DNA from 4 places in the Paenibacillus sp. 2KB_20 genome. Region 1 is predicted to be linked to each of the others. Evidence: riboswitches for the same ligand, from Rfam matches in the RefSeq annotation. Region 1 holds a riboswitch; each other region holds the start of a gene.
What was found. Region 1 has a riboswitch for cyclic di-AMP ahead of AB4124_RS32810 (C40 family peptidase). Riboswitches for the same ligand answer to the same signal wherever they lie in the genome.

Region 2: it holds a riboswitch for cyclic di-AMP, as region 1 does, so the genes downstream of both, AB4124_RS21645 (C40 family peptidase) here and AB4124_RS32810 (C40 family peptidase) in region 1, are expected to answer to the same signal.
Region 3: it holds a riboswitch for cyclic di-AMP, as region 1 does, so the genes downstream of both, AB4124_RS05270 (TrkH family potassium uptake protein) here and AB4124_RS32810 (C40 family peptidase) in region 1, are expected to answer to the same signal.
Region 4: it holds a riboswitch for cyclic di-AMP, as region 1 does, so the genes downstream of both, AB4124_RS07385 (hypothetical protein) here and AB4124_RS32810 (C40 family peptidase) in region 1, are expected to answer to the same signal.

The regions. Positions count from the first base shown of each region.
Region 1 is NZ_JBFRHH010000024.1:34,928-42,417, reverse strand. It holds gene motB (flagellar motor protein MotB) at 1-39, opposite strand, end outside; gene motA (flagellar motor stator protein MotA) at 23-823, opposite strand; gene AB4124_RS32835 (hypothetical protein) at 1,015-1,308, shown strand; gene AB4124_RS32830 (4a-hydroxytetrahydrobiopterin dehydratase) at 1,418-1,732, shown strand; gene AB4124_RS32825 (c-type cytochrome) at 1,832-2,188, opposite strand; gene AB4124_RS32820 (GNAT family N-acetyltransferase) at 2,350-2,850, opposite strand; gene AB4124_RS32815 (C40 family peptidase) at 2,989-3,462, opposite strand; gene AB4124_RS32810 (C40 family peptidase) at 3,900-4,373, opposite strand; cyclic di-AMP (ydaO/yuaA leader) riboswitch at 4,378-4,518, opposite strand; gene AB4124_RS32805 (hypothetical protein) at 4,868-5,695, opposite strand; gene AB4124_RS32800 (M1 family metallopeptidase) at 5,707-7,490, opposite strand, start outside.
Region 2 is NZ_JBFRHH010000007.1:580,061-587,550, reverse strand. It holds gene AB4124_RS21660 (PrsW family intramembrane metalloprotease) at 1-41, opposite strand, end outside; gene AB4124_RS21655 (2Fe-2S iron-sulfur cluster-binding protein) at 469-852, opposite strand; gene AB4124_RS21650 (stalk domain-containing protein) at 1,080-2,354, shown strand; gene AB4124_RS21645 (C40 family peptidase) at 2,585-3,061, opposite strand; cyclic di-AMP (ydaO/yuaA leader) riboswitch at 3,065-3,194, opposite strand; gene AB4124_RS21640 (hypothetical protein) at 3,456-3,983, shown strand; gene AB4124_RS21635 (ROK family protein) at 4,380-5,333, opposite strand; gene AB4124_RS21630 (copper homeostasis protein CutC) at 5,369-6,055, opposite strand; gene AB4124_RS21625 (leucyl aminopeptidase family protein) at 6,085-7,490, opposite strand, start outside.
Region 3 is NZ_JBFRHH010000001.1:1,118,738-1,126,227, reverse strand. It holds gene trxA (thioredoxin) at 1-306, shown strand, start outside; gene uvrC (excinuclease ABC subunit UvrC) at 442-2,448, shown strand; gene AB4124_RS05275 (CPBP family intramembrane glutamic endopeptidase) at 2,420-4,108, opposite strand; cyclic di-AMP (ydaO/yuaA leader) riboswitch at 4,400-4,544, shown strand; gene AB4124_RS05270 (TrkH family potassium uptake protein) at 4,610-5,950, shown strand; gene AB4124_RS05265 (potassium channel family protein) at 5,967-6,641, shown strand; gene AB4124_RS05260 (LysR family transcriptional regulator) at 6,678-7,490, opposite strand, start outside.
Region 4 is NZ_JBFRHH010000002.1:341,777-349,266, forward strand. It holds gene AB4124_RS07360 (histidine kinase) at 1-421, opposite strand, end outside; gene kdpC (potassium-transporting ATPase subunit KdpC) at 424-1,050, opposite strand; gene kdpB (potassium-transporting ATPase subunit KdpB) at 1,132-3,165, opposite strand; gene kdpA (potassium-transporting ATPase subunit KdpA) at 3,187-4,866, opposite strand; gene AB4124_RS07380 (potassium-transporting ATPase subunit F) at 4,897-4,974, opposite strand; gene AB4124_RS07385 (hypothetical protein) at 5,125-5,535, opposite strand; cyclic di-AMP (ydaO/yuaA leader) riboswitch at 5,666-5,833, opposite strand; gene AB4124_RS07390 (hypothetical protein) at 6,536-7,000, shown strand; gene AB4124_RS07395 (proline dehydrogenase family protein) at 7,059-7,490, opposite strand, start outside.

The DNA of each region.
Region 1 (7,490 bases):
ATGTTCCTCATGCGGCTCGTGTCTAGTCTTTTTGCTCACTAGCACCAGCCTCCCTCTCGCTGAGCTCAGCCCGTTCGGACGGTGTCAGGAACACGGAGAGCTTCTGATTGATTGCAATGGTGGATACACCGGATTGAATGGACAGCAGGCCTTCTACCATCATCAGGCGGATTTCAACCTCACGTTTGGATAGACGCTTGAGTTTATTCGCAATCGGGTGACAGAGGACATAACCGGTGAAAATACCGAGCAGGGTTGCAATAAACGCAGCCCCGATGGCATGGGCGAGTTCGCCCATATCTTCCATATGGGATAATGCAGCGATCAAACCGATAACGGCTCCAAGTACCCCGAGGGAAGGTGCATACATACCGGCTTGGGAGAAGATCAATGAGCCGGAACGATGGCGCTCTTCGGTGGCATTAATATCTTCCATTAATACATCACGTACGAATTCCTGATCGTTGCCATCGATTATCATGCGCATCCCGTTACGCAGGAAGGTGTCATCGATCTCATCGACTTTGGTTTCAAGAGCCAGCAGACCTTCACGGCGTGTGATCGAAGCCCATTCCATAAACAGCTTGATCATTTCCGTTTTGTCCATCAGATTCTGTTTCACAAAGGTCATCTTGACCAGCTTCGGAATCTTTTTCAGCTCGACTAGCGGAAACCCGATGAATAAAGTTGCTGCCGTACCGCCAAGAATGATTAGATAGGCTGCCGGATTATACAAAGCGAGAAGGGAGGCACCTTTCAGAACCATGCCCACCAGTACCGCGACGATACCGATTATTAAGCCTATAATTGTTGAAATTTCCATACCACACCTCATCCGTGAGAAATAAAATAACGAATCCATTCGTCAGAACGGTTCTCATGGAGAACCGGACCCCTTTTGTGGGGCGTTATCCTATTTATCGTCAGGTCGGGCTTTTTTTTTTAGTTGTAATTTCCGGTATAATGGAAGGAAGGGAAACGAAGCTAAGTACGGCAAGGAAAGGAGTGATGGAGATGGGCGTTAAACACGGAAGAGATTACGGCGAAATTCTGGCAGAACTGACCGAGGCAGTCGGACGAATTACCGACAGCTATGTCTTCTTTGAAATGGAAGCTGAGGATTGGGGCAATCTGGGTGAAGCCGAGAGAAATGAGGTTCATGAAGCGCTGGCTGAGGATTTGTTCTATGCGCTAGGCACAGAGCCGGTGATTAATGTTGGCAGCGGCGTGGTCATGCATGATCAAACGAACCATCGAATACATATTTTGATTGGTGAAGAAGAGTTGGCCTTTGTGGCTCTTGTGTAATCACTCCAGTTATCAACAGATACAGGGCAGAATAGAATAGATGACAGAAAGACCATATTACGTGTAAGTCGGCTTTAAGATAGGTTTTTTTCGGGGAGGAAGATAAAAGATGCTTTATACGCAGCAAGAAGTAGAGGCTCATCTGGAAAAGCTTGAGGGTTGGGAATTTGAACAAGGGAGATGGATTGTACGGAAGTATACCTTCTCCTCCTTCATGAAGGGAATCGCTTTTGTTGATGAAGTGGCAGCTATTTCAGAAGCTTTCGGACATCACCCCTACATCACCATAGATTATAAAGTCGTTACACTTCGTCTCACCTCTTGGGACGACGGTGGCATTACGGCTGTGGATATTAAGGAAGCGCAGCAGTTTAACGAAGCCTATGAGAAGAGTCGTTCGAAGGATGGCAAGGCGGCACAATAGGAGGGGGGACGGTTAGTCCCCTCAGAGATCCCGAATATATAAAAACACGCTTGCGCCGGAAGAACTCCAGGTGCAAGCGTGTTTTGCGTATAAGCTGATTTATTTTTTCTCAGCAAGGTATAGCGCGATGTTTGCGATTTCTTCAGGCTTAAGTTGATCTTTAAAGGAAGGCATTCCCTTACGACCTTTGGTTACAACGTTGAAGATTGCGTCCGCATCCATGTGTCCGCCTACTTGATTCAAAGCCGGCCCAGCGCCGCCTTGAAGTTGGTCGCCGTGACAGCTAATACAGCTTGCTTTCATTGTGGCTTCCGCTGCGGCAGCATCGAGAGTCACTTCCGGCATGGTCGGCTTCTCTTCCTGAGCCACCTGTTCCTTACCTGGGAGCGTAAACATCAGCGCGATAGCCAACGCACATGCGACGAAGAACAATCCGCTCATGATCCATTTTTGCATCGTCATATCGTCCCTTCTATGTATACTGCACTCTTGCACTTGTCTCCATTATAAACCAACATCCATAGACAGCATAGCCAGTTGTGACAAAAAAAGCAACTATCCGGCGTGGCTTCATAAAAAGTACACAAAATTGTGCTTTTTCATATAGACAAAGATTACTATTCCTCATTCGCCGGCGGCTCATACACCATACAGTGGAAAAGGGCATTTCCCGTTGGTGTAAGTCGCTCATACGTATCGGTGACATGAAAGCCTGCCTTTTGATACGTGCGGATCGCGCGCTCATTCCAGGTCAACACCTCAAGGTCGATTTCGTCTACAGGCCGCCTCCGCCTGGCTTCCCGAACAATTGCCTCCATAAACCGTTTACCCATTCCGCGCCCGCACCAATCAGGCCGCATGCCAAGTCCGATTCGTGTCACCTCGTGCATCGGAAACAGCTGGGCAAATCCCCACAGGGCCTCCCGTTCATCCAGAATCGAGATGTACTGCCTCTGGCGAATGTCGGGATCGCCAAACTCGACCTCAAGTCCTTTCATCTGCTCCCAGGGAAGAAAGCCATAGATATTATAGGGAGGAGGATAGGTCCAGGCGCATATTTCCTTTGCGTGCTCTTCACGCATGACTACGGTGTGAAATGAAATCGGTGTTGCATCCATTGGTGAAGTCCTCCTATCATATATATGAATGATAACCCTTTTCCGAACATCCAAGTCGCATCAAAAAGCCCGTCAAAGAGAGGTAAGGGCTCCTTTAACGGGCAAGCGGTATGTATAGGGATGATTAGCCTCTAAAGCTTAGGATGATTCACCAGCCGACTCTTCATACGTATCATCGCTCATGATACGCTTTGCACCCACGTATCGCTGATCATAGTACTCCTCTGCAAGGCGGTTGATAACCACGCCGCGGTTGGTCGAGGCATGGGCAAATTTGTCATCGCCGACATAAATGCCGACGTGGGAGATGCCCTGGCCCGATGTGTTGAAGAACACCAAATCGCCAGCGCGCAGATCCTTACGGGACACGCTTGTCCCCATGTCGAATTGAGAGCCGGATTGATGCGGGAGCTTCAAACCGAGTTTGGCATATACATACATGGTGAAGCCGGAACAGTCAAATCCGCTCGTGGTCGTACCGCCGTAGCTGTATCGTGTACCTAGCACCTTATCGATTTCCTGATCCAGCGCACTATCAGCAAACACGTTGCCAACGCCCAAAGTGAATAGCAGTGTGATACTAAGGGCTGCTGTTGATAATGTTTTCTTCAGCATGGAAAGCTCCTTTTCGCTGCCGCGAGGCATAGCAATCTATGTATTAAAGCACTTACATTAATGACAAAGTTGTTACTGCGTCCATTCTATCAGACAGTAAGCGGGATTGGCAATTATTTCTTGATGGATTTTGCTATTTTTCAATCGCATTAGCTGTCGAAGCGTCAGATAAAATCAATATTTTTCCAAAACGGTGTTTAATGAAGAGAGAGAAGGGTATATAAAGAATAAGAGGATATTGAGGATGGAATAACCAAACGAAGTCATTTCAATATCTGCATTCATTTTTTTTTGAAAAGTGGAAACTTTTTCGTTGTCTTAAACGTTATAAAGGTATACACACAATCAACAAAAGAAAAAAGCCGCTGGATGAGATCGGCACAATCTCATAAACCCAGGGCTTCTTATAAGAGTAAATCAATAAAGTTCCAACATTAATTGTAGTTCACAGCTACAGATTTGTACGTATTCTGACTCATAATTCTCTTAGCGCCTACATATCGGTTGGCGTAATAGCTCTGGCTTAGCGGACTGATCATGACACCACGCGAAGATGAGGAATGAGCAAATTTGCCGCTCCCAACATAAATACCCACATGAGAGATACCTCTACCGGATGTGTTGAAGAACACGAGATCGCCAGCTTTCAGGTTGCTCTTGGATACTGCCGTTCCTACTTTGTATTGAGCTGCAGACGTTCGCGGCAGGCTAAGGCCAAGCTTCTTGTAAACATAGCTGGTGAATCCGGAGCAGTCAAAACCATTCGTTGTGGTTCCACCCGTTTTATAAGAGACACCAATGGCTGGTTTGATTGCTGTATTTAATTTGGAATCGGCGAAAGCGCTTCCGGTCCCTAATGTGAGTGCGAGTGCGAGGCCGAGAGAAACAGCCGTTAACTTCTTTTTCAAAACAAAAAGCTCCTTCCATTGCCTGCGAGGTTAGCTTAAGGGTTCGGTTGAAAGGTCCCCTATGATCCCTCTCTTGCGAGATCAATTCACCCAAAACGGATCCCCCGCTTCCCATATCGTTATGGGAATTCGGCTCCTTAAAATGTTGATGAACCCATTCATTGACGTCTGACGTTCCAACATAGTTAACGAATTTACATCGTTCCAACAAAAAAGTTACAGTAAAGATGACAAAGTTGTTACTAACATATTCGTTATTTTAGCAGAGTATTAACAATTTGGCAAACGAGGAAAGATCATTTTTAAACAAAAAAACCTGTCCCCATCTTGGGGAAACAGGTTTTTTTGTAATTTGGCGCTCAGAAATTTGTAATATAGAGGATAAATGAATGCTTATTCTTTGTAAAATCAAGCTCGAGATAAAAACGTGTCACTTCGGATTACAGCTTATTCGCGAGCATGATTCACCATTTCAGGGTAACGAATTGTAACGATTAGGAATGCTGTGAGGAGGAATCTCTCCACAAATGATATTGGGTGGAAATTACCCAAATTTGGAATAGTCCATTCAGGAAATAAGAGGCCTGCTGAATAATTAAGCCGATCAACCCGGCCCAGAAGAGCGAAGCCGAGCTCAGGAGCAACAGAATGACACAGGCTGATCCGCCGATGGTGATGGACAACAGCACTGCCGTGCCCAAGCGGCGGAAGAGTGCCAGAATAGAGCTGATCATACCGAACCCCCCAGTGCGCCCGAATTGCATATAGAGCAATAACAGGCGGATCAGATAGGCGTACAAGAACCACCCAGCTGCATAGGGCAGTGCATGAAGCAGCAGAACAGGCTCTTGAATCCCATTCAGCAGAATCGGAAGGATTTTGGGCAGAATCCAGTAACCGGGCGCAAAGGTGAGAATGAGCTCTATCAGATAGAATAGCGTTACGGGTTTCCACAGTTTCCGCATGCCAATGAAGAAGAATAAACCGCGCTCGCCCTTAGCTTCCTGGTGAAGGTTGTAGAAGATGCCGGCCCGAATGAGCGGGGTGAAGATCATCCTGATCAAGAGCAAACCGGCCAGAAGCCATGCGTAGGTGTGGACCGTGCTGCTCAGGGATAGGCTCATCTCGCCCTCGTAGAAGAATAAAAGACGGCTGAGCTCGTTAGGGGCAGAATCCGGATATCGCATAAGAAGGGGAACGACTGCCGATTTTACGAGTCGGTACAGGCAGTATCCCCACAGCAAACGGTATAAGAAGAGCAGAATCGAGACGTATAGCTGGTCTTTAACACTGATCCACCCTTGGCCTGCGTAACTTTTCATGTGCTCCCCCCTCACCATGACAGGCTGCCGAACAGCGTCTCCACAAGCTTGGTAATACTGAGATTCCAGCGTGTAACCACCTTCGGATCCATTCCTGCCTTCATATAGTTATTGATGTGTTTATTCTCTAGGACGATGGAATATTTCGGATCAACCATGGCCCAGGCGAGCGGAGTGCTGTACTCCAGGGTGTAAGTAACTTTTCGGTCCTTGCCGCTCCAAGTTCGCTCCACCGTTTTGCCGTCCTCAAAGGCGAACACGATTGGCACATCGGTTATATCCCCGTCCTTGCTCGTTATCTTGACCGTAGATTCATACCGAGGATGTTCCGCCGTGCCTTTATTTTTGGTTTTGATCACGTCGATGGCAACGTCCGCCATCTGGCTTCCATATACATATTGGTCAAAATACGGCTGCCAGGACGTTTTGCTTACTTGCTCTACAACTTTCTGGAAGTCGGACGTGGTCGGGTGCTTGAAGCGGTATTTCTGGGCGTACGTATGAAGAATCTTCTCCATCATCCGCGGACCGACCTGCCGTTCGATGCCTTGCAGCACCAGCTTGCCCCTCGTGTAAACATTCAGTGCGTAGTTTTCGTGCGAGCTGTATTTCCAGGATTCCATCTTCAGCGGTGCAGGGGAAGTGATGGATGCTCCCTGAGCCGCCGTATTGGAGGTAATCCCGTATTCTTTTTCCATCACTCGTTCTTCTGCATAGGTTGCGAAGGCTTCGTCCAGCCACGCTTCCTCAAATTCGTTACTTGCGATCATTCCGTAAAAATATTGATGGGCAATTTCATGAATGACGGTCCGCTCCAGCTCATACCCCGGCGAATCGTTTTTGGCCCCGAAGGCCGTGACCAGCGTCGGGTATTCCATGCCGCCTGCACCGTTGCCCGATTCTGGCGGAACGACGATGGACAACGTGGAATACGGATAGGTTCCGTACCATTTTCCAAACGAAGCGAGTGCCGACTTGGCGGCATCAAAGTAACGCTCCTTTAAGTCTTTATGGGCTGGATCGAGATACAGCTTGATGCGGACGCCCGGTACGCCTGGTGCGGAGAATGCTTCTTCTGCCGTGACAAAGTTCGGCGATGCCGACCAGGCAAAATCATGCACATCATCCGCATAGAACTGATAAATTTTTTCCCCGTTAATTTTTTGGGCAGGCTTGGTAGGGAATCCAGTCGCAGCAACAATGTAATTTTCGGGTACTCTGATGCGAACGCTGTAAATGCCGAAGTTAGAATAGAATTCGGAGTTGCCATGGTATTGATGAAGATTCCAGCCTTCCTCTGTTCTTCCGCGAAGACCAGCCGGTTCATAGACCGAAATTTTAGGAAACCATTGCCCCGCCATAATAAAATTCTCGGTGGTACCCATGCGAGCAAATATTTTGGGGAGCTCGACCTCAAACTCCAAGTGAATGGTGACACTCTCGCCGCTCTTGATGGGTTTAGGCAATCGGAGCTTGACAAGGCTGTGATCCTTGATGTTACCGTCGTCAGGTTGGACAAATTGAAGGCGATGGGTCAGGGCCAGACCTTCGGTTGTTTTCACGCTGGTAATCGTCATGGAGCCGAATCCGTCGTCTGGCATGGGATCGGAACGAAGCCGGCCACCCGATTCCTTCATAAAAGTCGTATCATTGGAAGCAAATGCATTGGGGTACAGATGAAAGTACAGCTCGTTTACGCTTTTTTTGCCTGGATGAGTCCAAGTGAGCGTCTGTTTGCCCTTAAGCTTGTTCTCCTCAGGCTCGTACCGAACATCCATATGATATTCCACTAGTC
Region 2 (7,490 bases), on a different contig from region 1:
AAATCCCGAATTCCGGTTCGGATGGACCAGATCGAATTCATAACGGTCGCCTCCTTTGAAAGCGGCTTCGTGCGAGCAGGACGTCTCCCTTGATGTCGGTCCGGCCACGAGTAATGATAAGAACTCATAAAAACATGGTCACTGATCGATCGCAGCGGAGTTTTTTTGAGTTTCTCCGCAAATTATCTATAGTCTGTTTTTTACAAGATATTAGTAGTATAGTCATTCTAGTAAAATGTGGCAAAAGGCGCTAGTCTCAAATCTGATGGATATTTTCAACAATATCCCGGGAAACGAAGTTTGATTATCGAGGGTGGCTTACTTTTGTTCCCCATGAAATTCCCCATGAAAAATCCCCTCCAAGTAAACGGATGTGCTCTTTCTTCGCACTGTCTACTTGAAGGGGATTATATCCATTGTACGGCTGCCTGATTTTTTAAATATGAACGGCATCCGCCTTCTATGTCGTCAAAAGTATGGGGAATGCTTGATTTTGATGGGACCGACCGCTTCGATCTTGCTCTGGCATCCCAGACGATATCCTTCTTCGATCTCCTCAGGATCCAAGCGTTGTTCTTCGGCCAGATTGGGCTCGGACAAATACTCGATTCCCTCCGCCACCATGCAGCGGCAGCGCGCACAAGTTCCTCTTTTGCAAAAAGAGTTCCAGTCCACGTCATTCCGTTCGGCCAGATCAAGCACCGTCATGCCAAGAACAGGCGCCACACTGCGGCGAACCTCGCGACCTGTTAGTTCAATGATCCGATCCGGTACGGCTTCGATCTCTTCCGGGATGGACGAGTTGTTGTCTTCGCTATTCCTACCCTTTTTGTTTTTCCAGAATTTAAACACGCGCGTTATCCCCCTATGCATGTAATCATCAGGTTATGTATAAAATCCTTCATTTATTATACCGGAAAGTTTAAAAAATCAACATGCTTACTCTTATCTATTCTATGACATTGACATCATGGAATTGGAACCCTATGAAAATTTTGCTATACTAGCGTATGCTAGACCTAATTCCATATTCTATGAAATCATTCTATTATTTAATGGATCGGAGGAAATACCAAAGCATGCTGCATAAACAAATAGGAAAAACAGCTGTCGCTGCCGTTCTTGCCTTATCCTTGCTCGGCACCGCACCCCATGTTGGTCAGGTATATGCTGAGCCTGCCATATCGGTAAAGCTGGATGATGTTACGCTAACCTTCGATGCGGCTCCGCGGGTAGACAAAGGGGTCACCTACGTTCCATTCCGGACGGTCGGTGAAGCGCTGAGCATTCAAATCACCTGGAATAGCAAGACGCAAACCGTAAAGGCCATCGGCAGTGTGAAAGGCCAATCGACTGAAGTGTTACTTCAGGTGGGAAGCACGACAGCAACGGTCAATGGAAAACAAGTGAAGCTTGCGGCCCCGCCGGTTCAACGGGAAGGCCGTGTACTGATCCCGCTTAGCTCGTTCAGCAGCCACTTCGGTGTCGATGTGGGCTGGAATCAGGCAACTCGCACGGTCTCCCTTGTATCGCCGCAGCGCGAGATGCATTTGAGAGCCTTCTATGCATTGCAATCTTTCCAAGAACGGGATCTTGTTGCATCTATGAATTCAGTCGCCTTTGGATGGAGCCGCATCGATCGTGAAGGTCAGTTCACGCTTCAAGGCGACGAGTACCGCCTGCCCGCTGCGGCCGGTGACGTTACGCCGCAATCGATGGTAGCAGATGCTACGGACCAGAAGATTAAACCATACCTCATGGTCTATGCCTTAGATGGAAACGGCGAATTAACCAAAGTACTGAGCGACAGCAGCCTGCGCCAAAAGTCCATTGAAGGCATCACATCCGCGGTAACGGAGAACGGCTTCGGCGGCGTTGTACTTGATTTTGAAGGGCTCGGTTTTAAACTGGATGTCGTAAACCAGCAGAAGCTGCTCAATGATTATGTCAAGCAATTAAAGGCAGCATTGCCGCATGACATTGCTCTGTCCTTAGCGGTGCCGCCATTGAACAGCGCCTATAAAGGTTACGATTACAAAGCGCTGGCCTCCATCGCCGATGATCTCATCGTTATGGCTTATCAGTACAATCCGGTCGGAACCAAATCTCAGGTACCCGAACCAAACAGCCTGGTGGACCAAGCGATCCAGTTGGCACTCCAAGCAGGTGTCCCGAAGCAGAAGCTTTTGCTTGGCATCAGCTTAAGCAGCGAAACAGCCACTTCCGTGGACGATAAGCTCGGTTTGGCCAAACGCTATGATCTGAAAGGCGCTGCTTTCTGGCGTCTTGGCTTGTTCCGTCTCTATAATAACGGGATGGAAGCAGCTGTGAATGCCTCTGTTGTTAAGGAGTAACCGAACAACCCCTGTGGGGATTGACAGACTTATAGTAAGAAAAACTTCTATCGACGCTACTTTCACAGATGACAGACCGCAGTTAGTAGACGTTTTTCTTGCGATATCAGGAAGTCACAAGCTTCGAAGTTTATACTTTCTGATATCTAAAAAAAAGAAAGCCTGACAAGGACAACCCTTTGTCAGGCTTTCTGGTTATGTATTGAACCCTAAACTGCAATGTAATCCAATTAGCTTGCGCTTCCTACCAGTCTCGCATAATTTTCTTGACTCAACACACGACGTGCCGTGACATAACGTGGCTCGTAATATGAATCGCTAAGCTTGCTGATTCTGACTCCCTTGCTGCTGGAAGCATGCGCAAATTGTCCGTCACCAATGTAAACGCCTGCATGAGAAATTCCGCTGCCGCTTGTATTGAAGAATACCAAATCTCCAACCCGCAGATCTTCGCGATCCACATGTTCACCGGCTTGAGCCTGGCTTTGGGAAGTGCGTGGAAGATCCATATCAAAATTTCTAAACATGTACAGAATAAATCCGGAGCAATCAAACCCGCTAGTGGTCGTTCCGCCCCATTTGTATGGAGTTCCTACCAATTGCTTCACTTGATACTGAAAATTCGGTTGTTGATCAGCAAATGCTGATACGGCACCGGAAGAAAAAATAATTGCAGACCCTAGCAAAGTGATGACAAACTTCTTCAAAATATGTTCTCTCCTTCGATGCCTACGGAGTTAGCTAAGGGTTCGGTTGAAGGTTCCCTATACTCTCTATACAAGAGTAATTCACCCAAGACGGTTCCCCCGTTTTCCAAACGAAATTCGGCAAAATTCATTAACGTTTTGTAACCTTCTCTTAATATAGTATACAAGCAAGGATGCTGTCAATCATATCCTAAAAATCTATCGTTTTATGTTTGGAGCTGTCGTAAAGATGGTTAATTCCGGCCGACTATTTTTTAACCATCTTCACACAGTCATGACAATTATGTAACTCTGCTTTCCTTCTCGAACTGCTTTTTTTAATAATCTAGCAACTTTTTACAAACCTATGCGTTTACATAATCAGTAATGAAATTAAAGAGGTGATCGATCACTTATGAGACAAATCACGATGGCTGAAGCTTTGGCAGTCCGGGCAGCAATCAACCGTCTCTTGAATCAATTGATGTCGGAACGCTTGAACAACAGCAGCACAATCATTGAAAAAGGGGAAACGGCGGAATATCCTGCACGCAGTGTGGATGCCATTACGGAAGAAATCGAAGCCGCCGCCGCGGATTACAGAAAGCTGGATTTGCTGATGGCAATCTCCAATACAACGCAAACCATTAGCTGGAACGGCTCCGACATGACCATCATGGAAGCGATCGAGCTGGCCAAACAGATCCGCAGCGATATCGGACAACTTGCTCATCTCGGCTCCCGCAAGAAGCTGGAGCGGCAGAGCAGCCGTGGCAGCGGAGATGGTGCCGTAACGCTGTTCAACGTCGCTTTATATGATCCGGAAGCTTATCAGGCGCAAGCGCGGAAGAAGGAACGCGAAGTAACCAAGCTCTCTTCACTGATTGAACATGCCAATCATACGTCCATGATTACGTTTGACGCATCCAAGTACATGGAATAGCGGCAGCCGCCGGCTCCAAGCCTGCAGGTCATCCCACGTGCGGGTTTGGAGCCGGCGGTTTCCGCCGGCATCGCGGGAAAGTGTGAGCAACCGCTTATTGTTTGTCGGATACAAACAAACCTAACCAGGAAACCAAAAACTCGCCTCCAGTGAAAACGGATGACGGCTTACGGTTCACGCCTATCACTTGTCACATGTTACGGACTTATAACGAAAAAAATGATCGCTCCGTTTCCCGCTCTCTATGAATAATTGGAAAGCCGCCCCCTGAAGGGCGGCTTTTGTCTAATTCGCTTAAGCTCGGTTAACATGAAACTACGTCGCCGATCCGAACGCTTTTTATCTAACCTCTATTCCATCCTTTATTCTATCCGTAACGTTCTCTTTACACCTATGCTACTGGAACAAGGCCGCAGCTCCAACCAGACCAACATCGTCCCGAAGTCCTGCAGGAACGATCTCGTACGTGCCTAAATAGGATGGCATGACCAGCTTATCTGTCATTTCCCGCAGCTGCGGAAATAAAAGATCGCCCGCTCTGCTTACTCCCCCTCCAATCACGATGCGATCGGGGTTGAAGCTGTGAATGACGTTAACCAGTCCTAGCGCCATATAATAGATGGCTCGATCGATGACCTCTACTGCGACGGGGTCATGAAGACGTTTAGCCTCGAAAACATGTTTAGCGTTCACTCCCGCCTCGGCTGCGGCCAGTTCAGAAATTACGCTGGGCTGGGTGAGCATCCGCTGGGATGCTGCCTGGCCGATGGCCGTTCCTGAAGCAAATACCTCCCAGCAGCCGTGGCTCCCGCAATTGCACTGCGGACCGTTCGGATCAATGATATGATGTCCCAGTTCCCCAGCAAATGAACTGCTGCCCAGGAACAGCTTCCCATCCAGCACGATCCCTGAGCCGATGCCGGTGCTTAGCGTCACGTACACCATGTTCGTCGACCCTCTTCCGGCACCTCTTACATACTCTCCCCATGCGGCTGCATTGGCATCATTCAGCACCTGTACTTCCGTATGCAGATCACGTTCCATCCAGGCTTTGAGGGGGACATTCGTCCATTCCGGCAGATTCGTACCATGAATGACAATCCCCTCCCTACTGTTAACTGTTCCGGGTGAAGCCATCCCTACGCCTCGAAGAGGGTGGCCGTCCGACACACTGCGGATCATGTTCGTAATTCTCGCGACCACTTCTTCAGCCGTACGCGCACCCGCTGTCTCCATTTGCTCCCGGTTCAGCAGCTGTCCTTCGGAATCAAAGAGCGCTGCCGCGATCTTCGTACCCCCAAGGTCAACGCCAACCACAAATTCTTGCTGTTTATTCCATACGGTTTGCAATTTTTGTTCACCTGTTTCCGATAGGTTTGCTACTTCTATTGATGTATGCTCTCAGCCAGCGATCGCAGCTCGACCGGATCGATGGGCTTCAGCCCTGATCGACCGTACCGAACAGCTGAGCCGAAATGGACCTCGCTCACACCGGTCCGGTCGATAAAATCGTGTATGATTTCCCACTTCAGACCATTGCCGGCCAATATTTTAAGTTCACTGCCTGCCGTTTGTTCTACAAGCTCCCGAATTCTCGGGATGGCCTGCGGTGCAGGCTCCGGCCCTCCTGACGTTAGGACACGGGTAACCGACGGGTATTTCTGCAATGTACGCAGTCCTTCGAACTGATCCTTCAGTTCATCAAAAGCCCGGTGGAACGTGACTTGCATATCTCCTGTCCATTCCAGCATTTTGACCAAGGAGTCCTCGTCAATCTTCCCTTCCGGAGTCAGCATGCCAAGCACAACGCCAGCTGCACCTGCCTTGCGGACCGCCTTAACTTCGGCCATCATGGTAGCTATATCATGTTCGTTGTACACAAAGGATCTGCTATGTGGTCTGACCATGACATGTACAGGAATCTGAACGGCTTTCACAACCTCTTCAACAAGCCCGATTCCCGGCGTAAGCCCGCCTTCGGTTATCGCTGTGATCAATTCCAGACGGTCCGCGCCATTCTTCTCTGCTGTGATGGCATCATCCACGCATGTTGCGATTATTTCAAGCAGCATCGTCGTCACTCCTTACTGAAGTTGATTCTTTATGCATGGAGAAACTGCTTCTCCACATAATCGGCGAGCAATCTTGCACCATAGCCGGTAGCCCCCGCTGCGGAGTGGGGAAATTCTCTTTTATACTGAACCGTGCCCGCCATATCGATGTGCACCCATTTCATGGAATCCGCCACAAAATAACGGATAAACAGCGCAGCCGTTATAGCGCCTGCCAAAGTTGACGTACCCACATTTTTCAGATCGGCATAATCGCTTCTGAGATCCGATTCGTACTCGTCCATCAGCGGCATAGGCCATAGGCGCTCTCCGTTACGCTCACCGATCTCAACCAAATCGGCTGTAATCTGTTGATCACCCCAGATGCCCGCAATCTCCAAGCCCAGTGCGGCTCCGACATTACCGGTAAGGGTTGCGATATCAATCACCTTATCTGCGCCAAGCTTCGCTGCATGCAGCAGCGCATCCGCAATGATCAATCTCCCCTCCCCATCCGTATTCGCTACCTGAACGCTTAAACCATTCGGATAATGAACAACGGAAGAAGGAAGCATTGCATCCGGTCCCGATAAATTATCCGCAACGGCTATAAGCGCCGTTACGCGTACCGGAGCTTTTTGCGATACCAGAATATCCATGGCACCCACGACGGCTGCAGCGCCTCCCATATCCATACGTGCATCGCTGATGTCTCGGCCGATTTTGACGTTCATCCCGCCCATATCAAAGGTTACGCCTTTGCCAATGAGCACAATATGAGGACTTTCCTTCTCGGAATCCACCCCATTATAGGAAATCTCAATCATGGCAGGCTCGTATTTGCTGCCGGCACCCACAGCGATCAGACCGTTCATCTGCCGATCATGGAGCTCTTGTCCGCGATACGCATGAAGCTGAACGGGTGCCTTCTTGAAACGATCCTCGACAACCACAACAAACGCTTCCGGATTTAGCGTTTCCGGTGATTCATTCACCAGGTCTCGGGTGAGCTGCGTCCCTTCGATTCGGATTTCTGCCGTCTGTATGATGGCTTCCATCTCTTCACGGGAAAGCCCCTGCCAATCTTCCTGTCGAAGATTTAGGGACAGAACTTGCAGATTGGCCGTAACCCCACGATGCTTATTGAATTGATACAATCCATACATCCATCCTTCAACCCACGCCTGGAGTTCTTCTTCTATAGATATCCGAGAAGAAGCCCCACCATCACGGGCTGAAGCTCGGATCAGCGCTGCACTTGATTTGTTTTCCTTGAGCAGTGCTCTCGCAGCGGATGCGCCTGTTCTGCGCACTTGCTCCAACGTAAGGTTCGAGCGTTGCCCCATTCCAACTACGAGATCGTCCGCTTCTTGATCAGAGCGGCCATAGAACCAAGTCAGCTTCATACTATGCTTTCGAGATTCCGTTAAACGGAAATGAGACTCCTCGCCCTCAT
Region 3 (7,490 bases), on a different contig from region 1:
AACGTTACCGATCAATCCTTCGTAAGTGAAGTGGAAGGTCAAGGAACGGTTGTAGTTGATTTCTGGGCGCCATGGTGCGGTCCTTGTAAAATGCTTGCCCCGATTTTGGAAGAGCTCTCCACAGATCTTGGTGATGCTGTGAAAATTGCTAAGGTGAACGTGGATGAGAATCCGGAATCCGCAGCACGTTTCGGCGTGATGAGCATTCCGACTATGATTTTCTTTAAAGACGGCCAGCCTGTCGATAAAGTGGTAGGTCTGAACTCCAAAGAAGCCTTGAAGGGCATCATTGCAAAACATCAATAAGCAGGATTGGTCATAGACTGCAATCTGCTTTCATAAAGCGCCTTCGGTGAAACCCGGAGGCGCTTTATGTGGTTATTCATAGTGTTTTATATTTATGGTTAATACTATATAATCTCCTTGGAGAGGAGGGATAGCATGGACGATTTTGCCAAACAGTTTCAGGAGCAGGAGAGGGCGCTGGAGAATATCCGCCACAAGCTGGCATTGCTGCCGGACCAGCCCGGCTGTTACCTGATGAAGAATCATGAAGGCACGATTATTTATGTGGGCAAGGCGAAAGTGCTGAAGAATCGGGTACGCTCTTATTTTACCGGAAGCCATAACGGGAAGACCCAAATGCTTGTTTCGGAAATCCGCGATTTCGAATATATTGTGACCGGCAGCAACATGGAAGCCTTGATTCTGGAGTGTAACCTGATCAAAACCCATCAGCCGAGATTCAACGTGCTGCTGAAGGATGATAAAACCTATCCATATCTTAAAATAACGAATGAAGAGCATCCCCGTCTGGAAGTGACCAGAAGGGTGCTTAAAGATAAAGCCAAATACTTTGGCCCCTACCCGAATGCGTATGCGGCACAGCAGACCAAAAAGCTGCTGGACCGGATGTATCCTTTGCGCAAATGCGGCGTCATGCCGAAAGAAGTGTGCTTGTATTATCATATGGGACAATGCTTGGCTCCATGTGTAAAGGAAATTCCAAATTCTGCGTATGAACAGATTACCGGGGAGATTACGTCATTCCTGAGCGGTGGGCATGAAGAGATCAAGAAGGAACTGCAGCGCAAGATGCAGGAGGCTGCGGAGGATTTGTATTTCGAGCGTGCCAAAGAACTGCGGGATCAGATCATCCATATCGATACGCTAATGGAGAAGCAGAAGATTACGACGACGGATACGCGGGACCGCGACGTATTCGGTTATGCTGTGGATAAAGGCTGGATGTGCGTACAGATTCTGTACATGCGCCAAGGGAAAATGGTACAGCGCAACAAGTCCGTTTTTCCGTTCTACGGCGATGCGCACAGTGACTTTATGTCTTTTATTGCCCAGTATTACAGTGATAATCCTGCATTGCCGCAAGAAATTCTGCTACCTGAGCCTCTGTTAATAGGAGGCGAGGCTGATCCAGAGTCGGTTGCTGGAACGGCTGTGGATGAAGGTGTGTTAGACCCAGAGGAAGCCGTGGATTCGGCGAGTACGCTTTCCGCAGGAACATCTGTTGAGCAGCAGGCAGCCCTTGCCCAGGCACAGGAGAAGCAGGCCGAAGCCGCTGGCATCGTGGATGCAGCCGGAGGGGCTGCCGCCCTGCAGGAATGGCTCGGCGTGAAGGTGCATGTGCCGCAGCGTGGTTTGAAGAAACAGATGGTGGGCATGGCGTCGGATAATGCAAAGGTGTCCTTAGACGAGAAATTCCGCTTGATTGAGCGCGATGAAGAACGCACCTCGGTCGCAGCAGCGAATCTGGGCGAAGTGATCGGCCTCCAGTCGCTGAACCGGATCGAAGCATTTGATAACTCGAACATCCAGGGGACCAACCCGGTATCGGCCATGGTTGTATTCACCAATGGGAAACCGGACAAGAAGGAATACCGGAAGTACAAGATCCGTACCGTGCTGGGACCGGACGATTATGATACGATGCGTGAAGTGATCCGGCGGCGGTACGAGCGCGTCTTGAAGGAGAACTTGCCGCTTCCCGATCTGATTGTGGTCGATGGAGGGAAGGGACAGATTTCCGCCGCCAGCGATGTGTTGGAGAATGAGTTGGGGTTGTTTATCCCGGTCTGCGGGCTTGTGAAGGATGCCAAGCATAAAACAGCTCAGCTCATGGTCGGAGACCCGCCGGAGCCGGTTACGCTGCCCCGGGACAGCCAGGAGTTCTATTTGCTGCAGCGTATTCAAGATGAGGTTCACCGGTTTGCGATTTCCTTCCACCGCGAACAGCGCGGCAAATCGATGGTATCCTCCAAGCTGGATTCCATCCCGGGCATTGGAGAGAAGCGCCGGAAGCTGCTGTTGAAGCATTTTGGCTCGGTCAAAAAAATAAAAGAGGCTTCAGTCGAAGACTTCAAGCCCCTTTCAATCGGTGAGAAATTAGCAACGGAAATTCTTAAGGCACTTCGTGAGGAGGAGTCGTGACATACGGCTTCTCTTTTTTTGTTGGATTGAAACGGTAAATCGCATACGCAACAAGCGCAGGAAGCACCATGTAGAAAGCACCAATCAGCAAGTTGGTGGTGTCCTTGAGCAAGATCAGGCTAATACCCATCAAGATGCTATTAAAGATGACATGGGAGAACATGGCCGCCAAATACCCATATTTCAAAAAGATGTAGCTGAACAGCAAGCCGATGATAACCAGTTCAATGGGCCGGGAAATTACAGGGTATATCGGATAAAGCGTATGCCCGAGCGCCCAGATGAGCGAGGTAATCAAACTGGCAACGAAAGTATTGCGGACGATCTTTTTCACCATTTTGATTCCGAACAGTCGATAGACGGCCTCTTCGGATATGCCGGCCAGCCAGGCCATCAGCGGAAACAGCCAAGGATAGAGCATGTTGTAAGGCGACTGTGTGGCATCCGTGGTGGACCATGTATTTAAGGTTAGGCCCAGAACGATAAAGATAATGGATTGGACCCCAAGCAGGATGAAAGCCCACATATATCCCAGCTTCATGCTGTCCAGTACATAATGACCGTATCCGGGTTCTTTGGCGCGCGGCCATGGATTGAGCCCGTCTTCTTTTTGCCATAGTCCGTTGCCCCCGACAAGGGAGAAATAGAGCAGGGCGGAGAATATGAGCGAATAGACCGCATAGAAAATCATCATCCCGAATATACCGGTTTGCGACATCCCCTCGGATTTGAAAACGGGAATCAGATTATACGTATTTAGCATCTGAATGATAAACAGCAGCACCGCTAGGAACAGGCCGCGCTTAAACGACGTATAGGCTCTGGTCTTTACGCTGTACACAATGGCAAGAATGCCAAGGATGAGGGTGAACAGGCCATACCCTGCGAGTGTCAGCAGCGTTGCATCCTGAGTCTGCTTGTTGACATAGGCGGAATGGGCGAACGGGACTGAGAAGGATGGCTCATAGGAGCGTAATTTCCCATGTTCGAAGGTGAAACGGTGCTCCAATCGGGAATCGCCAATCTTGGATTCCGGGTCCACATATCGGAGCCGGGGTTCCCCTTCCCGTGTAACCAGCTCAAGGCGCGACAGGTCATAGCCCGCTCGCTGGAGCCAAGGCTCCGCGAGCGCTTGCTTCTCGGCTAATGACATGCCGTCCTCGACGACAAGCAGCATCTGCCTTTGTACATCGCCCTTGTTCAGCTCAATCCGGTCATAGCTGGAGCGGGCGTAATCGTACGAGAAGCCGACGATGCCTGAATTTTGCATGTGCACGTCCACATTGAGGGCATTGCCTCCCGGCTCGCTGAAGCGAACGCGGTATACGTCATAGGGATATTTGGCTTCATAGGTTTTGTTGTATTCCGAAAGTTTCTTTTCCTTCGCCAGATATCCGTAAAGTTCCGATTTGGATTGATATGTAACCAATGTGTCATCCGTTTTTGCAGCCGTAAACTGCAAATGCTCCTGAGCAAAGCTTGAAGCCGCTTGCCGAGCCTGCTCCTTGGATATGATATTCGGAGATGCCATCTCGGTAGAATCCGGATTCGTCGACGGAAACACCTGAAATAATAGGAACAGAATCAGGCCGACTGCGGCAGGCGCGATGAGCTGTTTGAGATTGGGCTTCAGCTTCAAGGGCTCTCTTGCACGATTCATGAAATTCCTCCTCTAGGAAAGTTGATACTCCCACTGGTATTCGATATGCCTGATTAAGTACGCATAGAGTCAATATAACATAGTTATGAAAGTCATAAGCAGCTTATCCCAATATCCGGAATAATGAAACAAATCGATGAAAATGAATGAAAGGTTTCGAAAACGTTAGAGAACCCTATGCTTGTATTCTTGAATATGCCCAATTCGCGCTCTTTTAAAGATTTTTTGGGTGAAAAACGGCATTGGGTTACGTACCAGATTGCGTTATAATCACATCATGCTTCAAGGAACCGAATATTCCAGCCGAATTTCGTACTGAAAATGGGGGAACCATGTAATTGGGGTGAATTTCATTATTCCTAGAATAATGAATAGGGCGACCTGTGGAAATGCCCGAATCCGTCAGCTAACCTCGTAGGCTGCAGCACAGGAACCAGACCGTAAAGGGCACTGCGTTTTCCAGTGTCTTTTTTTCTTGATTTTTTTTAAGAAGGTGACCGATTGAACTCTAAATTTAACTGGCTCAGGTTGTCTCCACCGCAGATTCTCGTGCTTGGTTTTGCGGCTATTATCTTCATCGGGACGGCGCTGTTAATGCTGCCGATTTCCACAAGTACAGGTGAACCGCTTGAATTTATCGATGCCTTGTTCACTTCGACATCGGCAACATGTGTAACGGGTCTGGTTGTGGTGGATACAGGAACGACATTCAGTTCCTTCGGCCAAGTCGTGATTATGCTGCTGATTCAGATCGGCGGGCTCGGATTCATGACGATGGCTACTTTATTTGCCTTGGCTCTGAAAAGACGCATATCGCTCAAGGATCGTCTCATTCTGCAAGAAGCGATGAATCAGTCCTCGATGGAAGGAATCGTAAGGCTGATTCGCAGAGTGTTGTTGTACTCCCTCATCATCGAGGCCTGTGGTGCCATCATTCTATCGATCCGCTGGGCGTTTGATATGCCGATCGGCCAGGCGATTTATTATGGCGTTTTTCATGCAGTCACGATGTTTAACAACGCCGGTTTTGATTTGTTTGGTGATTTTCGGAGTTTGACTGGGTATGTCTACGATCCTGTAGTCAACATAGTCGTGATGTTTTTGATTGTCTCAGGTGGGATTGGTTTTATCGTATTATCCGATCTGATTGATTTCCGAAAACAGCGGAGACTTTCCTTGCACTCCAAAGTGGTGCTCACCATGACGGCTACCTTGCTGCTGGTTGGATTTATCGTCATTCTTATATTTGAATTCACCAATCCGAGGACGCTCGGCTCTCTGAATTGGGGCGGAAAATTCTTCGGTGCGTTATTCCAGTCCGTAACGCCGCGTACAGCTGGCGCGAATACTATAGATATTACGGGGCTTCGACAGGCCACGCAATTTTTTATCGTGATTCTGATGTTTATCGGAGCATCCCCAGGGTCAACCGGTGGCGGTATCAAAACAACAACCTTCACCATTATGGTGGGGGCGGTTATCGCCATGATGCGCGGGCGTGAAGACATCGTCATGTTCCGTTATCGCCTGGCCCAGGAGCGGGTGCTGAAGGCACTGACCATTGCATTACTGGCACTGCTGCTCGTTCTAATCGTATCGATGATTCTGTCAACGACAGAGGAAGGGAGCTTCCTGGAGATCCTATTCGAAACGACATCCGCCTTCGGTACGGTGGGTCTCTCCATGGGTTTAACGCCTGAACTGACGGGATTCGGGAAGATTTTGATCAGTATTACGATGTTTGCAGGGCGATTGGGGCCTTTGACGCTTGCTTATGCACTGGGGCCAAAAAAGGGTAAAGAATTATATCGTCATCCGGAAGGCAAAATGATTATTGGATAAGGAGTACAGGAGAGACATGAAACCAAAGCAATTTGCAATCATCGGTTTGGGACGATTTGGCGCCAGCCTGGCGCTTGAACTGATGGAACAGGGATATGAGGTGCTCGGCATCGACCGCAGTGAAGAGGTTGTCGAGGATATGAGCGAGCTGCTGACGCACACGGTGGTGGCGGATGCTACGGACGAAGAGGTGCTTAAATCGCTCGGTATCCGTAACTTCGACTGCGGGATTGTGGCGATCGGGAACGATATTCAGATGAGCATCTTATCCGCCATCTTGTTAAAAGAGCTTGGTGTCGCCATGGTCGTTGCCAAGGCGATTTCGGTGCTGCACGGCCGGGCGCTGGAGAAGCTGGGCGTGGACCGGGTGATCTTTCCGGAAAGGGATATGGGGATCCGGGTAGCTCACCAGCTTGTCACGCCCAACCTGCTCGACTATATCGAATTATCCAAGGACTATCTGATTGTGGAGATGACGGTCACGGACTGCATGGACGGAAAAACGCTTAGCGAGCTCAATACGAGGGTTCGCTACGGTGTCAGCGTGGTGGCCCTGAATAAACAATCCGGCATCATCGTAGCGCCAACAGCCATGGATGTGGTGAACTCCGGCGACATTATGGTCGTTATCGGCTCCAATGATAATGTGGATCTCTTTGAGTCTGAGGTCGTGAATATGCTCGAAAAATAAATAAAGAAGAAAAAAACCTGACGACCCTATATACCGTCAGGTTTTCTTCGTTTTATCCTCCTCCAGCTTACGGAACAGGATTTCCGTTTCGTCAATCCAGCGGCTGGCTGCCTTGCTCAGCTCCGAGGCTTGGCCGTAGATCAGCGAAGTTGTTCGCCGGGTTTCAATGAGTGCCGGAATATGAATGTCGACAAGCCCGTTATCGGACAACAGCTGCGGTCTCAGATAGGATTTGGGCAGAAGCGCGGCTGCCTTGCAGGTCGGGATGAGCCTGACGATCGCTTCGAAGGAATCGATCTCCATCCGAATATCCGGCATAATGCCCCAGCGGTGGAACAGGTCATCCGTCAACTTGCGGTACCAAGTGCCGGTTGAGAAAATGATCATCGGCAAGCCTTGAAGCTGCTCGATGCCGACATCCTCGATCTCCGCCAGCGGGTGTGAAGACGGGATGACAAGCTCCAGATGGTCATCAAACAGCGGAATACAGTTTAAGCCGGGCTGGTTGATGGAGGAGGCGACAATGCCGACATCGACCCGTTTATCTCTTACATAAGAAACGATTTCATGGGTCTTGCCGGTGATCAGCTTGATTTCGGCCGCGGGATGACGCTCCATGAATGCGTTAACGAGCGGGGGCAAGGTGGTCTGCAGTGTGGTTAGGCTGGCCCCCAGGTTGATCGAGATCTGATCCCCCTCCCGGTAATGGGCCAACGTCTGCATGAATTTGATCTGCTGCTGGCGCTGCTCCAGGGCAAAGGTGTACACAATCTGTCCGATGGAGGTAAGCTCCAGCCGTTTGCCGCGGCGGTTAAACAGCTGCAGCCCGAGCTGGTCCTCCAGCTTGGC
Region 4 (7,490 bases), on a different contig from region 1:
CCGTCGTGATGACGCTGATCCCCCGGCTTAACAGGAATCGGATGTCATCCAGCCGCGTGGCATGCCGCGCTCCCTTCCGGTTCCGATGGGCAAGCCCATCAACAAGCACCACCTCCGGGTTGCGCTGCACCAGCAGATCCAGATCAAGATCCTTCTTCTCTACGCCGTCCTCCACCCAATGAATGCTGGGCACCCGCTCCAAATTCCGGACCTGCTCCACCGTTTCCGGACGCTGCATCGTGGATACGGCACATATGACGACATCGATGCCTTGCAGCCTCAGAGTTTGTCCTTCGCGAAGCATATGATAGGTTTTTCCCGAACCGCTCACAGCCCCGATATATACCTTGAGTCTCCCATGGTGGAGCTTCGCAATCGACCTTAAGATTTCCTCCGGCGATTTTCTCCGAAATGGGTCCATGATCAATCAAGAAGCTCGGCAAGAGCCAGATTCAGCTTCAATACATTGACGCGCGGTTCACCAAACACGCCCAAGTCCCGTCCCTCCGTATGTTCCTTTACCAGCTGATCAAGCTCTGCCTCCGCAATTCCGGTCAGCTTGCTGATCCGCGGAATCTGAATATCCGCTGCCTGAGGCGATATGTGAGGATCCAATCCGGAGCCGGAATTCGTTACCAGATCCATCGGCACCTCGCTCACCGGAACGTCCGGATTGTTCTCCTTCCATGCTTCAATCGAAGCCTTCGTTCGTTCGATCAAATCCGGATTGGAAGGTGCGTAGTTATTGCTGCCTGAGCCGGCTCCGTTGTATTCAATGCTGGACACCCTGCCGTGAAAATATTGAGGTTCCGTAAAGTTCTGGCCGATCAATTCCGAGCCAACCACCTTTCCGCCGGAATCCGTGACCAAGCTGCCGCCGGCTTGCTTCGGCATGAGCAGCTGCGCAGCTCCTGTCGTAACCAGCGGATAGAGAACTCCACATAACACGATAAATACAAGACTCGTTCTTACGGCAATGCCCAGGGAGACACGGGCGGAACCCGCCTTAGTATGAGGCGCCGGTGATGATTGCTGCAATGGATTATTCATAATTCCTCAATCCTTCCCTTGATATCTTCCACGTAAAGCAATCTTCGAGTTATCTCGATATGCCCGCTACGATGATCATATCTAAATCCACAGATGGACGATCATGTCGATCAGCTTAATCCCGATAAAGGGTACGATCACGCCACCTAAGCCATAGATCAGCACATTGCGCTGAAGCAGCTTCGACGAACTCATTGGCTTATAGGCTACGCCCTTCATCGCAAGCGGTATCAGCAGTGGGATAATGACGGCATTAAAGATCAGCGCAGACAGAATCGCCGACATGGGAGAACCCAGTCCCATGACGTTGAGAACATTCATGCTTGGTATGGCGGCTGCAAACATCGCCGGTATGATGGCAAAATATTTGGCGACATCGTTCGCGACGCTGAACGTGGTCAGCGCGCCCCTCGTCATTAGCAGCTGCTTGCCGATGGCAACCACCTCGATAATCTTCGATGGATCTGAATCCAGATCCACCATATTAGCCGCTTCCTTGGCTGCGGTGGTACCGCTGTTCATCGCCAGCCCCACATCGGCCTGGGCCAGCGCCGGGGCGTCGTTCGTACCGTCACCGGTCATCGCTACTAACTTCCCTTCGGCTTGTTCTCGGCGGATGACGGCAATCTTATCCTCGGGCTTGCTCTCGGCGATATAATCATCGACACCTGCTTCACGGGCAATCGTCGCCGCGGTGAGCGGATTGTCGCCCGTGCACATAATCGTCTTGATGCCCATCCGGCGCAGCTGCTCAAACCGTTCCTTCATGCCCGGCTTCACGGTATCCTTAAGGTAGATCAGACCATAGATGCGGTTATCCACGGCGACAGCGAGCGGAGTTCCGCCCTCTGTCGCGATGGCGTCACTGTTTGGCGTCAAATCCGAAGGGATGGAGCCTCCTTGAGACAGCACCCACGCCTTGACGGCATCCACCGCGCCCTTGCGGACTTTCCGTCCATCCTTCAGATCCATGCCGCTCATCCGGGTCTCAGCCTTAAATTCGATGAATTCTGCCCCAGCCGCCATGCTTTCATCCACTTCGAGGCCTTCCTTCTTCAGCAGCTCCAATACCGAGCGTCCTTCCGGCGTCTCGTCTTGCAGCGAGCTCACGGCTGCCCACTGGGAAACCGAGGCAAGCGATTCACCGCCGACGGGAATCAACTGGCTGGCCATCCGGTTACCAAACGTAATCGTACCCGTCTTATCCAGAATCATTGTATTGATGTCACCGGCTGCCTCCACCGCCTTGCCCGACATCGCCAGCACATTGAACTGCGTCACCCGGTCCATGCCGGCAATCCCGATCGCCGACAGCAAGCCCCCGATCGTGGTCGGGATGAGACACACCAGCAGCGAGATCAGCACCGGAACGGACAGCTCGATGCCAAGATACTTCCCAATCGGTGCGAGCGTAACGACAACGATCAGGAAAATCAGCGTTAAGACGATCAACAACGTGTTCAGAGCAATTTCATTCGGCGTCTTCTGGCGGGCGGCTCCTTCAACAAGCGAAATCATTCGGTCGATAAACGATTCCCCCGGATCGCTCGTAATCCGGATTTTGATCGTATCGCTGACAACCCGGGTACCCCCGGTAACCGAACTGAAATCGCCGCCGGCTTCTTTAATGACGGGCGCGGACTCGCCGGTAATCGCCGATTCGTCAACGGACGCAAGGCCCGCAATGACCTCCCCGTCCCCGGGAATCATCTCGCCCTGCGTAACGATCACGATATCTCCTTTGCGAAGATCCGTGGATGGTACGGATTGTACCCCTCCGTTCTCCATCACTTTATGAGCCGTCATTTCCTGCTTGGATTGCTTAAGGGAGTCGGCCTGCGCCTTGCCGCGTCCTTCGGCAAGCGCCTCTGCGAAGTTAGCGAACAGCAGCGTCAACAGCAAAATCACAAACACCGTCAGATTAAATCCGATACTGCCCTCTGTCCCGAAATAGGACGGAAATAACGTCATCAGCAAAACAACCAGGGTGCCGGCCTCCACCACAAACATGACCGGATTTCTCATCATCAGGACGGGGTTCAGCTTCGTGAAGCTCTCCTTGAGCGCCTGACGAACCATCTCTTTGGACATCACTTTTTTTCTCGTATTATTCATGGTAATAGGCCACCTTTTCTATTAACGGATCGTCAGATGCTCAGCAATCGGACCAAGCACAAGTACAGGCAGGAAGGTCAATGCACCGATAATCAGAACCACTGCAATGAGAATGCCGGCAAACAGCTTATTATCTGTCCGGAACGTCCCAAGCGTCTCGGGAACCCATTGCTTCCGCATCAGCGAGCCGCCCACCGCCAACAGGGCAATCATCGAAATGTAACGGCCGAAGAGCATGACCAGTCCTGTTGTAATGTTCCAGAACGGCGTGTTATCTGACAGACCCTCAAATCCGGAACCGTTATTGGCAGCGGAAGACGTGTATTCGTACAATACTTGCGAGATGCCATGAAAGCCCGCATTGGTAATGCCTGCCTGCCCTGCATCTGTCATCAGCGCAAGGGCGGTCGGAGCCAGGATGATAAATGGATGCACCAGGATAACAATCGCAATCAGCTTCATCTCCCGCGCCTCGATTTTTCTGCCTAGAAATTCGGGGGTTCGACCAACCATAAGACCGGCCAGGAACACCGCCAATATCGCGTACATAAGCATATTCATCAGCCCAACGCCCTTTCCGCCAAAAACAGAGTTCAGCATCATCAGGGACAGCGGCGTAATCCCTCCAAGCGGCGTGAGTGTATCATGCATGTTGTTGACCGACCCGGTTGTGGCCGCGGTCGTCACCGTCGTGAACAGAGAAGATTGAGCAACCCCGAACCGGACCTCCTTGCCCTCCATGCTGCCTTGCGAGGCATCGATGCCCAAGCGGTTCAGCGCCGGATTGCCATTGGTTTCAGCGGCATAGTTCAGCGACAGGAAAGCGATAAACAAGGTCATCATCACCGAGAAAATAATCCAGCCCTGTTTGCGGCTCTTGGCGAATAAACCGAACGTATACGGAAGTGCCGCCCCGAGACTCCACATGGACAGGATTTCGATGACATTGGTCAGCGGGGACGGGTTCTCGAACGGATGTGCCGAGTTCACTCCCATAAACCCGCCGCCGTTGGTGCCCAGATGCTTGATCGATTCAAGCGCAGCTACTGGCCCTACGGCTATTTGCTGCTCGCTACCTTCCAGCGTCGTGACGCTGAGCGTAGGCTTCAAGGTCTGCGGCACCTGCAGCGCAACCAGTACCATTGCAATGATGAACGCAGCCGGGATGAACACCCGGGTGTGAGCTTTGACGAAGTCCTCAAAAAAATTACCGACGGTTGAGCCCTTGCTAGTCACCGCCCGGATAAAAGCAATCGCCACGCAGAGCCCGGTTGCCGCAGACGTGAACATCATCATCGTAATGACAGCCATCTGGGCCATATAGGATAACCCCGACTCCCCGCTGTAATGCTGAAGATTCGTATTGGTCATAAAGCTGATGATCGTAGAGAACGACAAGGTCGATTCCATATTATCGATGCCATTCGGGTTGAAGGGTAGTACTCTCTGCAACCGCAGAATCAAATACCCAGACGCGACCAGCACGATATTCGTCATCACAAAGCTGATGGCATAACCTTTCCACGTCATTCCCTTGCGTTCTTTCAAACCAATCAGTGTGAAGAGCGGTTTCTCCGCCCAGGAGAACCATCTGTCCGTTCCATTGCCTTCATTGCGAAACACCTGATATAGATAAGTTCCAAGCGGCTTTACCAGCAGCACCAGAACGAGTATAACGATGGCAATTTGTAAAATGCCCATGGCGAATGCCTTCCTCCTTCAGCTGTCTCCCTAGAATTTTTCAGGGTGAATCAGCGCATAAATCAAGTACAGAAAAATAAAGAGCGTGCATACCAAAATGATCATCATGGTTAATCCGCCTCCGGTTCAGAAACCACGCGCCCACACCAAGACATGAACAGCATGAACAGTCCGTAGGTTCCTCCCAATATGAGCACCATATATAAATCCTGCATGAATATAACCTCCTAAAACCTCGTTGTGATATCAGCCAAGACCTTAGCTGACAATGGACAAAATCAGGAAGGATACCTGGTGATGGTTCGTATGAAGCACCACATCGGCACCCAGCCCTTTGTATATCAATCGCGGATTGCTGGAATGGGTAATCACATAAATCGACTCTGTGGTCCAGGTCCGGCAAATCCGTAAATAGCGGCAGCATAGATTCAAGCTGCTCTCGAACAGAAACACCTTGCTGACGGGAAACTCGGGAATGATCCAGGTTTGCTCGTCCCTTGTATCGATTAGTATCATGTTGGTGCAGCCCAGCTCATGCAGCCTCTCCTGTTCAACCCGGTTGTTGGCTATGGCCACAAACGAAATGCGCTTAAAGATCAGCTGGCGGATAAATTCTTCCCCGGCCTTGTTCGGTGCGGATACCAGGATAAACTCCTGCGATTTCTCCATCTTTTGTTCTCCTCCTAAGTTCGGAAAGAGAAGACAACAACAAAGAAGCCTGTGGAAAGAGAAGAACTCTTCCCGCAGGCTCCTTAATAGGACACGGTGAAATACACCGTGGCCCAAGTCCACGACAATCGTTGCCTCTCTCGATACGCTTACGAGGTTAGCTGACGGATTCGGGCGTGAGAGTCGCCCTACCCATAGACCGTTATCTTGTCCATGGGATTCACCCCTGAGAGATAGATTCATCTCCCGACTGGTTCCCCCGTTCCTTTTCCATTCAAGGACTCAGCGAAAATTGAAAACGAGTAGCATGTTATTCTATTAGCCATTGACTAAACATCCAGGTCCGGCAAAACAACACAGCATCAGGTTCGAGCGGTGAGAGTCGCATCATCCTGCAATTTCAGCGAAGACCCATGGCGCCTTCGCCCGAGATTCGATCCATAAAAGAGCCCAACTGAGCTCTCACACTGTCTGTAGGCCTTCATGGAACGGCTGCCCGTTTGCCTGTCGCTGATGTCCGTCAATTCATAGTTCGTATCATACGTCTGGCCCTGCAGGAAGTAAATGTGAGCAAAAACACATGTGGCGTTATGTCGAACAGGAACTGACCAGTATCGCTTCATTATCTCTCGAATACTACTCTATACTATGTATTTCTCTTGTTTTCTTGTATTTATCGCAATCTATCGAGATACCGAGATTTTGCCATGATAATCGATGACACGACTGAATGTACACGTTTTCTTACACGGTTTTCATCGATTTTCGGAATATATCCGTCCCATATGATCATTTACTTTTAGTTTCCTCCGGCGTATGATTCATCCATCTATTCGAAACATTCGTTATACGCTGAGCTCCCCACAGATGGGGAGACGGGGGAACCAAAATCGCCAATGGAGCAGGGCCTCTAACGACAAAAAGGCCTGGAGAGCGGGGGATCTCTGCTCACCAGGCCTTTTTACCGTGCATATAACATTCCTATAAAGGAGCGTAGATCATGACGAAATTCATCGAGGATGCACTGACATCCGTTATCGAAACCGAAGTTCCCGCATTAAGTGTAGAGCCCATCCGCCATATGGAGATATTGCGTTTCGACCAGGGCTCGGCTGAACGCTTTATCCCCTGGAGCAAACGAGATTGGAACTGCGGTTTGTTCAAAATCAGCTGCAAAGACGCGGCCGGTTATGCCGAATATGCGCTGCCAAGCAACAGGGAATTCACGGATCTAGTCCGCTGGGCAGCCGTCTTTACGAGGCTGAAAGGCATGTCCGTGACCGAGGCCGTTCGCTATGCCCAGAAGCAGCACCAGTGGGGATCCGCCCGGATGCAGCTCGCCGTATCGGCGCTCGCCGATCTGGAGACCAATCGGCAACAGCACATCACCCGTAAGCGGTTAGGCAGCTTGCCGCTGGAGCGTTCCTTCCTGATGGACTGCTCGGAGGCGTATTATTTCTTCTAGGACAGTAGCTAGAGAGCTACCGTCCTCGCTTCACTTTCAATTGATTGTTTTCCCCCGCTCACTTGAACATATTTTTGAGCACCATCATCAGGTTGGCCGGCTTCTCCGCCAGCCGCCGCGTAAAATACGGGTACCACATCGTTCCGTAGGGCATATAACACCGAATGCGGTAGCCGTCCTGTGCAAGCGCTGCCTGATCGTTCATCCGCAGCCCGTACAGCATCTGAAACTCAAATTCCTGTTTGTCTATGTGGCTCTGCTCGGCAAACACCTTCACCCAGTCGATGATGTTGTCATCATGCGAAGCAATCGCAACGTAGGCACCCTGATCAAAATGCATTTTGATCAATTTCTTATAGTTGTCAATGACCTCCCGCTTCTGCTGAAAAGCGATCGTTCCCGGCTCTTTGTACGCCCCCTTCACGAGCCGCAGATTAACACCGGCATTGATTAAATTCTTGACGTCCTCCTCCGTACGGAACAAGTAGGC